One region of the Klebsiella oxytoca genome, then DNA from elsewhere that is predicted to be linked to it. Evidence: predicted binding sites of a transcription regulator. Region 1 holds the regulator's gene; each other region holds the start of a gene.
What was found. Region 1 encodes LexA, which represses DNA repair genes until DNA is damaged. Its sites were predicted from a motif close to TNCTGTATGTACATACAGNA; they were not measured.
Positions count from the first base shown of each region.

Region 2: metR (HTH-type transcriptional regulator MetR) is a predicted target of LexA. The motif match lies at 2,362-2,381, and genes of this name have one in related genera.
Region 3: sbmC (DNA gyrase inhibitor SbmC) is a predicted target of LexA. The motif match lies at 1,992-2,011, and genes of this name have one in related genera.

Region 1 covers NZ_CP046115.1:347,978-352,242, reverse strand. The annotation lists gene dinF (MATE family efflux transporter DinF) at 1-1,223, opposite strand, end outside; gene lexA (transcriptional repressor LexA) at 1,296-1,904, opposite strand; gene GJ746_RS01630 (diacylglycerol kinase) at 2,027-2,395, opposite strand; gene plsB (glycerol-3-phosphate 1-O-acyltransferase PlsB) at 2,525-4,265, shown strand, end outside.
Region 2 covers NZ_CP046115.1:230,995-235,259, forward strand. The annotation lists gene yigL (sugar/pyridoxal phosphate phosphatase YigL) at 1-501, shown strand, start outside; gene GJ746_RS01100 (carboxylate/amino acid/amine transporter) at 590-1,489, shown strand; gene metR (HTH-type transcriptional regulator MetR) at 1,377-2,330, opposite strand; gene metE (5-methyltetrahydropteroyltriglutamate--homocysteine S-methyltransferase) at 2,562-4,265, shown strand, end outside.
Region 3 covers NZ_CP046115.1:3,507,783-3,512,047, forward strand. The annotation lists gene GJ746_RS16405 (DUF496 family protein) at 1-170, opposite strand, end outside; gene GJ746_RS16410 (FUSC family protein) at 339-1,397, opposite strand; gene sbmC (DNA gyrase inhibitor SbmC) at 1,496-1,969, opposite strand; gene GJ746_RS16420 (capsule assembly Wzi family protein) at 2,096-3,532, opposite strand; gene dacD (serine-type D-Ala-D-Ala carboxypeptidase DacD) at 3,685-4,265, opposite strand, start outside.

The DNA.
Region 1 (4,265 bases):
AGTCCATGATTACCGAGCAGCGGTACCGTCAGCAGCGTCAGAGCAAACCCTGCCGCCGCCACCGCCATGCTGTTACGCATCTCCGCACCGCGCGTCGCGCCGATAAACATACCGTCGAGCAGGTAGCACCAGACGCCAACGAGCGGCAGTATCATCTGCCACACCAGATAGCGGTCGGCCAGCTGCTGTAGCGATGACAGCGAGGTTAACAAAGCAATAATGCGTTCGCCGGCGAGGCAGTAGATGAGCGCGAACGCCAGAGCCACCATCCCTGACTGGCGGCAGGCCGCATGCCATACGGCAAGCAGTTGGCTATCGTCGCGGGCGCCGTAAGCCTGCCCCGAGTGAGCCTCTACGGCGTAGGCAAAACCGTCCAGCGCATAGGCGGTAAAGGTCAACATCGTCATGAGTACGGCATTGACCGCGACAACATCAGCGCCGAGACGGGCGCCATATACCGTTACCGCCCCAAAACAAAGCTGTAGCAGCAGCGATCGCAGCATGATGTCGCGATTCAGCGCCAGCAGACGTCGTATATCTCCGCGCCAGGCATTTTTCAGCATCAACAGGGAAACGCCGCGTAGCGCCAGCACCCGTTTCGCCATTAGCAGGCCAATGACGAAAGTGGCATATTCTGCCGTAACCGTCGCCAGTGCCGCCCCCTGCACATTCATGTGCAGGCCCATCACCAGCCATAAATCGAGCACAATATTGAGCACGTTACCGACCACCAGCAGGATCACCGGCGCTCTGGCGTACTGTACCCCAAGCAGCCAGCCCAGCAGAACCAGATTTGCCAGCGAAGCCGGAGCGCTCAGCCAGCGGATCTCAAGGAAGCGCCGGGCCTGCTCAAGTACCGCTTCGCTACCGCCAACGATATGCAGCGCCAGATTTATTAACGGGATCCTGAAGAGAACAATCGCCAGCCCGGCGGCCAGCGCCAGGCCTAGCGGTTGCACCAGCGCACGCGCCAGCCGCTGCGGATCTTTTGCGCCAAACGCCTGTGCCGTTAGTCCGGTCGTGCTCATTCGCAGGAACAAAAGCAGCATAAAGAGGAAACTGGTCGCCGTCGCACCGACGGCCACGCCGCCCAGATAAACCGGGCTGTCGAGGTGACCAATAACGGCAGTATCCACCAGTCCCAGCAGAGGAACGGTGATATTGGAAAAGATCATGGGCAGCGCTAAGCGCCAAAGGGCTTTGTCGGCGGCGTTAAAAAGCATGGGGAAAGAGCCAAAATGAGGAAAAACGACGCGGCATCATACAATTACTGATGATGCCGCGGGATGAAGAAATTACTGCCAGTTGCCGTTACGGATAACGCCGACGGCCAGGCCTTCAATAGTAAAACTCTGCTCGCGGAGATCCACCACAATCGGTGAAAATTCGCTATTTTCTGGCAGCAGTTCAACGACGTTACCCTGCTTTTTCAGACGCTTCACGGTAACTTCTTCGTCAATGCGCGCCACAACCACCTGGCCGTTACGCACATCCTGCGTTTTATGTACCGCCAGCAGGTCACCGTCGAGAATACCGATGTCTTTCATCGACATCCCGCTGACGCGCAGCAGAAAATCGGCATTCGGTTTAAACATGGCCGGATCGACCTGATAGTGACCTTCAATATGCTGTTGCGCCAGCAGAGGCTCGCCTGCCGCGACGCGACCGATAAGCGGCAGACCCGTTTCTTCTTCCGTCAGTAGACGAATACCGCGGGAGGCACCGGAAACGATCTCAATTGCGCCTTTACGCGCCAGCGCTTTCAGGTGTTCTTCCGCCGCGTTTGGGGAACGAAACCCCAAGCGCTGAGCAATCTCCGCACGCGTCGGCGGCATGCCCGTCTGGCTGATATGATCCCGAATGAGATCAAACACCTCTTGCTGCCTGGTCGTTAACGCTTTCATTCCGCCCCCTGGGTGTATATACAGTTATGCTGTGAGTATATACAGCTAACGGTGATTTTGGAACCACATTTCACACAAAAATCAGGAGTTTCTTTCCGTTTTGCGAGCAGATACGAAAGGACTTAGCGATAGTTTGCCCATAAAAGCACTGCCCATGTGATCAGCGCGATGATAATCGCCAACAACACCGCCGCAGAGCCCATGTCTTTTGCTCGCCCCGAGAGCTCATGGCGTTCAGGGCCGATACGGTCCACGACCGCTTCAATCGCGCTGTTGATAATTTCAACTATCATCACTAACAGGACTGAGCCAATTAACAGCACTCGCGTAATGGCATCAACGTCTAACCAGCAGGCTATCGCCACGGCAATAATGGCCGCGACGCCTTCCTGACGAAATGCGGCCTCATTGACCCATGCCGCGCGAAATCCTTTCCAGGAATACCCTGCAGCTTTAATAATTCGGGTTAACCCAGTGGTATTATTGGCCATCAAACGAACCTTTTTATGTAAATGACATCAATGAGTGTACGCGTTTACTGCGTTACAACGGAAATTTTGCGCACTTTCTGTTATTCTTGCGGCGCATTTGCATGATTAACCAGAGGCTTCACATCGTCTATGTCTGGCTGGCAACGAATTTACTATAAATTACTGAATTTACCATTAAGGGCGCTGGTAAAGAGCAAGTCGATTCCGGCACAACCTGCTCAGGAATTAGGCCTGGATACCTCGCGGCCGATTATGTACGTCCTGCCCTACAATTCGAAGGCGGACCTGCTGACGCTGCGCGCGCAATGTCTGGAACATGAGTTACCGGACCCACTAGAGCCGCTTGAGATCGATGGCGCCCTGCTACCGCGCTACGTATTCATCCACGGCGGACCACGCGTGTTCACCTATTACACGCCGAAAGAAGAGTCTATTAAGCTATTCCACGACTATCTCGATTTGCACCGCAACCATCCTGACCTTGACGTGCAAATGGTGCCGGTCTCGGTCATGTTTGGCCGCGCACCGGGACGTGAAAAAGGCGAGGTTAACCCTCCTCTGCGCATGCTCAACGGGATACAAAAATTCTTCGCCGTTCTGTGGCTGGGCCGCGACAGTTTTGTGCGTTTCTCACCTTCGGTCTCTTTGCGGAAGATGGCGGACGAGCACGGCACCGATAAAATTATCGCTCAGAAGCTGGCCCGCGTGGCGCGTATGCATTTCGCCCGGCAACGTCTGGCGGCCGTCGGTCCACGTCTGCCTGCGCGTCAGGATCTGTTTAATAAACTACTGGCATCGAAAGCCATTGCTCGCGCCGTAGAAGACGAAGCGCGCAGCAAGAAAATCTCCCATGAAAAGGCGCAGCAAAACGCTATCGCCCTGATGGAAGAGATCGCAGCGAACTTCTCCTACGAGATGATTCGTCTGACCGACCGCGTGCTAGGCTTTACCTGGAACCGCCTGTATCAGGGAATTAACGTCCATAACGCTGAGCGCGTGCGCCAGCTGGCACACGAAGGCCACGAGATAGTTTATGTTCCATGCCATCGCAGCCATATGGACTATCTGCTGCTCTCTTACGTCATTTATCATCAGGGGCTGGTTCCGCCGCACATCGCTGCCGGCATCAACCTGAACTTCTGGCCAGCCGGGCCGATTTTCCGCCGCGGTGGCGCATTCTTTATTCGCCGTACGTTTAAAGGCAATAAGCTCTATTCAACGGTATTCCGCGAATATCTTGGCGAACTGTTCAGCCGCGGCTACTCCGTTGAGTACTTTGTCGAGGGCGGTCGTTCCCGTACCGGGCGTCTGCTGGATCCAAAAACCGGCACCCTGTCGATGACCATCCAGGCGATGCTGCGCGGCGGCAATCGTCCGATCACTCTGGTACCGATTTATATCGGCTACGAGCACGTGATGGAGGTCGGTACCTACGCTAAAGAGCTGCGCGGCGCAACGAAAGAGAAAGAGAACCTGCCGCAGATGTTGAAAGGTCTCAGCAAGCTGCGCAATCTCGGTCAGGGCTATGTTAACTTCGGTGAACCGCTGCCGCTGATGACCTATCTCAACCAGCACGTGCCGGACTGGCGTGAGTCTATTGACCCCATCGAAGCAGTCCGTCCTTCCTGGCTGACGCCGACGGTGAATAACATCGCCTCAGACCTGATGGTGCGCATCAACAATGCCGGGGCGGCAAACGCCATGAACCTGTGCTGTACGGCGCTGCTGGCATCGCGTCAGCGCTCGCTGACTCGCGAGCAGCTTACCGAACAGCTAGAGTGCTACCTCGCCCTGCTGCGCAACGTGCCATATTCGGCGGATGCGACCACCCCAGCGGCTTCTGCCAGCGAACTTATCGACCACGCGCTGC
Region 2 (4,265 bases), 120 kb from region 1:
ATCGTGACGAATGTGTATCGTGAAGATGAGTGGTATATGAACCGCCATCGTCCGGAGGAGATGCGTTTCTTCAAAGAAGCGGTATTTAACTACAAGCTTTACGAGCCGGGCGAACTCGATCCTGAAGGCATCAGCAAGGTCTTTTTCACCTGCGATAAGCATGAGCATCTGCTGCCGCTGGAGCAGGCAATCAACGCCCGCTGGGGCGATCGCGTGAACGTGAGCTTCTCTACCGTAACCTGCCTCGAAGTGATGGCCGGCGGCGTGTCAAAAGGACATGCGCTGGAAGCCGTCGCGAAAATGCTCGGCTATAGCCTGAAAGAGTGCATTGCCTTCGGTGACGGCATGAACGATGCGGAAATGCTGTCGCTGGCGGGTAAGGGCTGCATTATGGCCGACGCGCACCAGCGGTTGAAAGATTTGCATCCTGAACTGGAAGTGATCGGCAGCAACGCCGATGACGCCGTCCCGCACTATCTACGTAAACTCTATCTTGATTAAAAAAGATTGACGTTTGCTTTATAAGTGAACAGTTGTCAACCAATCACTTCGCTACAATGAGTGTTCTTTACTCTGTGAGACATTCATTGTGGCGCTACTGATTATTACCACCATCCTGTGGGCCTTCTCCTTCAGCCTGTATGGCGAATATCTGGCAGGCCACGTCGATAGCTATTTCGCGGTGCTGGCGCGCGTTGGCCTGGCGGCATTAGTATTTTTACCTTTCCTGCGCTCCCGCGGGCAGAGCCTGTCAACCATCGGCCTGTATATGCTGGTAGGTGCGATGCAGCTTGGCATCATGTACATGCTGAGTTTCCAGGCCTACTTGTACCTGACGGTGTCCGAACTTCTGCTGTTTACCGTCCTGACGCCGCTTTATATCACGCTGATTTACGATGTAATGAGCCGCCGCCGTCTGCGCTGGGGCTACGCCTTTAGCGCTCTGCTGGCGGTGATCGGCGCGGGGATTATCCGTTACGACCAGGTGACCGATCATTTCTGGACCGGTTTGATCCTGGTACAGCTCTCCAACATTAGCTTCGCTATCGGCATGGTGGGCTACAAGCGCCTGATGGAAACGCGTCCGATGCCGCAGCATAACGCCTTCGCCTGGTTCTACGTCGGGGCGTTTCTGGTAGCGACAGTGGCCTGGTTGATGCTGGGTAACGCGCAGAAAATGCCGGAAACCTCGCTGCAGTGGGGCATTCTGGTATTTCTTGGCGTGGCGGCATCGGGAATTGGCTACTTCATGTGGAACTACGGCGCTACCCAGGTGGATGCCGGTACGCTCGGCATCATGAATAATATGCATGTGCCGGCCGGGCTGCTGGTAAACCTTGCTATCTGGCATCAACAGCCCCGCTGGCCAAGCTTTATCACAGGAGCTCTGGTGATCCTGGCCTCGCTATGGGTCCATCGGCGCTGGGTCGCTCCGCACTCCGCACAAACGGTAAATGATCGCAAGCGTGGTTCCGCGCTGAGCGAATAAACGCCTCGGTGGCCGGCTGATGCTGCTCGCCGTCGCGTACCGCGGCGTACAGTCGGCTCCACAGGCCCTCGCCGAGGGTTTTGGTGATCACCAGCCCCTGGCGCTCAAAGCTCTCCACGACCCAGTGCGGCAGGGCGGCGATGCCCATCCGCGCAGCAACCATCTGAATTAACAGCAGCGTATTATCGACGCTCTTCAACTGCGGGCTGACCCCCGCTGGCTGCAGGAAGTGACGCCAGATATCCAGGCGCCCGCGCTGCACCGGATAAATCAGCAGCATCTCGGTTGCTAAATCCTCAGGCGCAATACGCGTCTTTGCCGCCAGCGGATGGTCCGGCGCCATTACCAGCCGCACTTCGTAATCAAACATCGGCGAATAGTGCAGGCCGCTGCGCGGCAGAATATCAGAGGTCATAACCAGGTCCAGTTCGCCCTGCTGCAGGCCCGGCTGCGGGTCGAAGGTGACCCCGGACTGAAAATCCACTTCCACATGCGGCCAGCGGGCGCGGAAATTCTCCAGCGCCGGGGTGAGCCATTGAATACAGCTATGGCATTCGATGGCGATACGCAGACGGGTTTGCTGCGGCTCGTTGCAATCCTGCAGGGCGCGGCTAATTTGCGGCAGCACCTGATTGGCCAGCTGCAGCAGGATCTCTCCCTGCGGCGTAAAGCGCAGCGGCTGACTTTTGCGCACAAAAAGACGGAAGCCAAGGCGCTGTTCCAGATCGCTGAACTGGTGGGATAAGGCGGACTGTGTCTGGTGCAGGGCCGCCGCCGCGCCCGCCAGAGAACCGCTGTTCCGCAACGCCTGGAGCGTTTTCAGGTGTTTAATTTCGATCATGAAAGTCCTTCACTTCGGCATGAATAATTTGCGCTTGAGGAATATACAGTAACTGTCAATTATGGATGTGTAAACATCTGGACGTCTAAATCCTTTATCTTTCGAATTTATGGTGCGTTGGCTGCACTTCCTCACCCCAGTCACTTACTTCAGTAAGCTCCTGGGGATGAGCAAGTTTGCCGCCTTCCCTAAATCCGAAATCTTTCGGATTGCAATTATGAGGCTCAAAAAATGACAATTATTAACCACACCCTCGGTTTCCCTCGCGTTGGCCTGCGTCGCGAGCTAAAGAAAGCGCAAGAGAGCTACTGGGCGGGTAAGACCAGCCGCGAAGAGCTGCTGGCTGTCGGCCGCGAGCTGCGCGCTCGTCACTGGCAGCAGCAGAAGCAGGCCGGCGTTGACCTGCTGCCGGTAGGCGATTTCGCCTGGTACGACCATGTTCTGACTACCAGCTTGCTACTGGGCAACGTGCCGGCTCGTCATCAGAACAAAGACGGCTCCGTCGATATCGATACTTTGTTCCGCATTGGCCGCGGCCGTGCGCCGACCGGCGAACCGGCTGCGGCGGCGGAAATGACCAAATGGTTTAATACCAACTACCACTACATGGTGCCGGAATTCGTGAAAGGCCAGCAGTTTAAACTGAGCTGGAGACAGCTGCTGGATGAGGTGGACGAAGCGCTGGCGCTGGGCCACAAAGTGAAGCCCGTCCTGCTTGGGCCAGTCACCTATCTGTGGCTCGGTAAAGTAAAAGGTGAGCCGTTCGATCGTCTGAGCCTGCTGAACGATATTCTGCCGGTTTATCGGCAGGTACTGGCAGAGCTGGCAAAACGCGGCATTGAGTGGGTACAGATTGATGAACCTGCGCTGGTGCTTGAGCTGCCGCAGGCGTGGCTGGAGGCTTTCAAACCGGCTTATGAGGCGCTTAACGGCGAGGTTAAGCTGCTGCTGACCACCTACTTTGAAGGCATTACCGATAACCTCGACACCATTACCGCGCTGCCGGTGCAGGGTTTGCATGTGGATCTGGTCCATGGCCAGGATGATGTCGCCGAACTGCATAAGCGCCTGCCTGCCGACTGGCTGCTCTCCGCGGGCCTGATCAACGGTCGCAACGTCTGGCGCGCCGATCTGAGCGAAAAATACGCGCAGGTTAAAGGGATTGTCGGCAAACGCGAGCTGTGGGTCGCCTCTTCCTGCTCCCTGCTGCACAGCCCGATCGATTTGAGCGTGGAAACGCGGCTTGATGCCGAAGTGAAGAGCTGGTTTGCCTTCGCCCTGCAAAAATGCCAGGAACTGGCGCTGCTGCGCGATGCGCTGAACAGCGGCGTTACCGCTGCGATTGCCGAATGGAGCGCGCCGATCCAGGCCCGTCGCCATTCAACCCGCGTACATAACGCGGCGGTAGAGCAACGCCTGGCGGCGATCACCGCTCAGGACAGCCAGCGCACGAGCGCCTACGAGGTTCGCGCAGCCGCCCAGCGAGCGCGCTTTAAGCTTCCGGCCTGGCCGACCACCACCATCGGTTCATTCCCGCAGACCACTGAGATCCGCGGCCTGCGTCTGGATTTCAAAAAGGGTAATCTCGACGCTAACCGCTACCGTACCGGCATCGCTGAACATATTAAGCAGGCGATCGTTGAGCAGGAGCGGCTGGGGCTGGACGTGCTGGTTCATGGTGAAGCCGAGCGTAACGATATGGTAGAATACTTCGGCGAACATCTGGACGGCTTTATTTTCACGCAAAACGGCTGGGTGCAGAGCTACGGTTCCCGCTGTGTTAAGCCGCCGGTGGTGATTGGTGACGTCAGCCGCCCGGAGGCGATCACCGTTGAGTGGGCAAAATACGCCCAGTCGCTGACCGATAAACCGGTAAAAGGCATGTTGACCGGCCCGGTGACCATTCTCTGCTGGTCCTTTCCGCGTGAAGATGTC
Region 3 (4,265 bases), 2.2 Mb from region 1:
CTCATGCCTGGCTTGATGTAGTCGCTCAGGTTGTCCAGCAGCAGTACGCGCTTCTGGTTATCACGGATCTTTTTCTCAACGTCCTGAATTTCACGCTGCAGTTTGTTCTTACGACGGTACAGGCGAACAAACTCCAGTACGTCCTGGAAAGAAGGCTTAGTTGTTTCCATTTTTACACCCCTAATATTTGAGATTCGGATTCGCTAAAGCGACTGCTACATAGGGCTAACATAACTGTTAGCAGCCGCTGATGACAATGTTTTTTCCTTTGCCTTCATCATAACCCTAAACGCTGCTGAATCGAAGCAAGCGATAGGAAAACGACGCGTATCTGGTCTTTATTTACGCAATGCCCGGCAGATCAAATGCGACAACAGCTCAAGCTGGCGCGCCAACTCGATGGTTAACCAGACATAACCATGGATCGGCGTTTCGGAGAAATTTTCGTCCTGCTGCTCTTTGATAAGCAGGCGCAGCTCGGCCACAATTTCGTTCAGCTTTTCATTATTAGCAAGAATGGGCTGCGGGTTGCCCTCATACAAGGCGTGCGCAATAGTTAGCAACGTCTGCTGGGTCATGTGCTGGGTTTCGCGCAGCGTTTGGGCATTAAGCATTACAAAATGTCCGGGACGCGATGCCCAGTAGGCATTAATTTGTAGCTCAAGCATGCACACCAGATTACGGCTGACGGTCTGGATCGCCTCAAAGATGGATTTCTGGATATGCGTCTCTTTGCTAGCCGGGGTGATTAATCCGCGCATTTTCACTACGTCGTTAAGCGCCTTTTGCAGGTGCTTCTCGAGGCGCGGACGCTCAACAAGGTTCGGCGAGAACCCCGCCTGATAAAGCCTGTTGAAGGCGGTAACGTAGCTGGCCATCTGGATGCGCCAGTGCAAAAAAGCCCGCTGCGGCCAGATGCCAGTGAACAGCATCGCCAGCAGGGAACCAAAGATAACATCGCCGCTTCGCCACAGCGCGGTGTTCATATCTCCCGGCGGCGCGCCGACAACCACCGCCAGCGTAATGCCGATCAGCAGAGCCTGATAAGGTTTTTTACCCAACGCCAGCCAGCCGCAGAGGAACATCGCCGCCGCGCACCACAGTAGCATGATGGGCAGAGAGATAAGCTCCAGCTTAAGCGCGACCAGCCCGAGCGCCGAACCGAGGATCGTGCCACCGATACGCTGAAACGCACGCGGCACGACGTTTCCCCAAAAAGAGATTGGCCCCATCACCACCACCAGGGTAATGAGAGGCCAGGTCCCTTCGGGAACGTTGAGTAAGCGCACCAGCACAAAGGTAAGCACGAAGGCCAGGGCTATTCGCACGCCATGAACGATGCGGTAATGGCGATAGAGCCGAATTTCAAATGGCTTAAGTGATTTATCCGCGCGCACAACCAACTCCGACACACCGAAAAGGCCAATTGTAACTACTTTTTCGCCGCAAGCATCACGCGAATGTAAGAAACCTTGTCAACTTAAGGGATAATATTTTACTTAACCAGAGGTTCGACCGCGATATACATATCAATGTCCCAGTAGCCGTCCTGGTTACCATCGTTAAGATAAACTTCAAAACAGGGTTTCATCGCCATCTGATGCTCTTTGCTTTGCATCAGGCTCTCGAAGAACTGATACCACGGCGTCGCAAAGTCAAAGTTTTCAACTCTGGCTCGAGCAATAGCATAATCCCCACCGGCGATTTCGGTCATCATCACCCCTTCGCTATTAGCAGGGATCACGTAGTCTTCCGCCACCGTGACGGCGGTATCGCAGCGCAGCTGTTCCGCCGGCACTTCATCAGGATTGTCGTAGTAAACGGCGACCCATTCCTGCGCCGGAACCTGGCTGTTATCAACCCACATCATCAGCTGTTCAAAACCCTGTTTTACCGTGTGCTCCCAGGGACCGACCAGATGAAACCCGGCAATTTTCTTCTTGCCTACCGATTTAACGCTATAGTCCATGCTGCCTCCACTGTTGATAAAATACTGTATATATATACATAAAATCTAACAGTACTATCTCCCATAGTATGTGCGGCAATTCACAAATCCGCGCGGCAAGAAGATTAAAAAAACGCCACCATCCGTTTATAAACTGAACGGCAGCTCAACGCCGATACTGGCCCCAAGATCGTCGCTGGCGCTGTGGTTTGCATCGGTGTACCACACGGAGGTATTCAGGCGTACCGTTGGCATAACATCGCCGCTCCATCCCAGCTGTACTCCTTTAAGCGTATCAGCGTGCGGGAAGGCTTTATTGATTCGCTGGTTCTTCGGATTGACTTCGGCGTAGACCAGACGCGCGCTCCAGCGCTGATTCTCTTCGGTAACCAGCTCGACCTTACCGGCATACAGACGCCCATCTCCCCCCATCGCATCGCCCAGCGGATAACCCTGCTGGTAGTAACCATCTTTGTAGATAAAGTGGGAATAGATGTAATTGGTACGCCCCATATTCGAGCGGGTATCATGCGCTTCCAGATACCAGTTAAGCGCATTGCTGTTCCACTGATGGTGCCCTTCCACGCCGCCAAGATAGAGGTGCGCCGAGGGTAAATATCCGGCCTCATCCTCGCCGATTACCTGGCCGTAGATGCTCACCGGCCAGCCCAGGGTTGGCGCCAGCTTCAATTTGAAATCAAAACCCGCCAGCTGGTTACCGGGATCGTCGGCCGATTCGCCGGTGTTATCATTGCCGGTCATCGCATCCCAGAAGCTGCTAAACGATGAAGGACGCCCCTCACCTCCCCACTGCATGACGCGCGAGGCCCCCAGCTCCAGCGAGGTTAGCGGCGAAAACGTCAGTCGACCGCCAAAAATTTTTGTATGCGGCACGGCGGTATACTGGTTTATCTGGCTGGCGGAAAGCTGATACTGCCACGGGCCGATCCAGCTCAACCATGAGGTTTCCGGCGCGCTCTGCTCGGCACGCTGCAGCAGAAAACCGGTCAGCGGTCGCGCGGCATCGGAGCGAATCAGACTACCCTCATAACCCGGCCCCCACCATTGCGGAATTTGTCCAAATGCCAGCCATTGGTTCCACAGTTTTACCGCGCCGTATGCGCCGTTGGCGTTCACGCTGGAGCCGTTGCCGATGCGTTTATCCCCTTCAACGTTACCCTGCAGGTGCAGATCCCACCATTCACCGCTGTTGTTCAGCGCAACAGAAAGCGACTGGTCAGCGGGATAAGACTGGGCGAAACCCTGCGGCGTTCCCGGTTTATCGGTTGAACTGTAGCCCGTCATACGCACATCGGCTTTTAACGATCGTAATCGTTGATTCACCCTGCTCAGCACCACTCTCTCTGCTGATGTTGTTGGACGTGCATTGGCCAGCGCACGGTTAATCTCCTCCTCGCTCAGGGGCCAGGTCGACAAGCTTAATGAGAGAGTTCCACGATCGGATAACCAGGCTAAATCATTGCGAAATTCGTTATCGGCCAGGACGAGACCAGAGGCGAAGCAAGAGGTGCTAAAAACGGCAAAAAGTCCCAGAGAAAGCGCACGACGCGCAAAATATTTCATCTTCCCAGCTCCGTTTTGGCGCAGAAACGCCAGGTTATTTCCTGAAGGGTGACCGGGTAAGGTAATGGATTGAAACTAAACGAAGTGCAAACCGAAGTGCCATAACAATCAGATAGCTACGAGATGCCGCTCCGGGTGGAGCGGCGGAAAAGTTACAGTTTTTGATGCAGATAATCACTAAAGCGCGACAGCATGCCGCCCTTGCCAACGCTTTCGAGGGCCACCAGCGGCCAGTGGGCCACGACTTTATCCCCCTCATAAAGAGAGATTTCCCCGACTCGCTGATGGGCGGCAATCGGTGCTTCCAGCACTTTATTGTCCAGCACATATTTTGCTTTGATACGCGAGACTTCCGATTTCGGTAGCGCCAGCCAGAAGTCCTGATCGGTACCCAGCTTAATCTGCTCTTTATCGCCATACCAGATACGCTCAACGCCAACCTGCTTGCCGTCCTGCAGGACCTGCACGGTATCAAAGTTTTGCTGGCCCCAGTGCAGCAGCTTTGCGGCCTGTTGTTCACGCCCTTTCGGACTGTCGGCTCCCATGACCACCGCAATGAGTCGACGCTGACCGTCCACAGCGGAGGCAATCAGGTTAAATCCGGCGCCGGAGGTATGGCCGGTTTTCAGACCATCAACGTTCATAGTTTTATCCCACAGCAGGCCGTTGCGGTTCTGCTGGGTAATGCCGTTCCAGGTGAGGCTCTTCTGGCTGTACATATGGTAAACGTCCG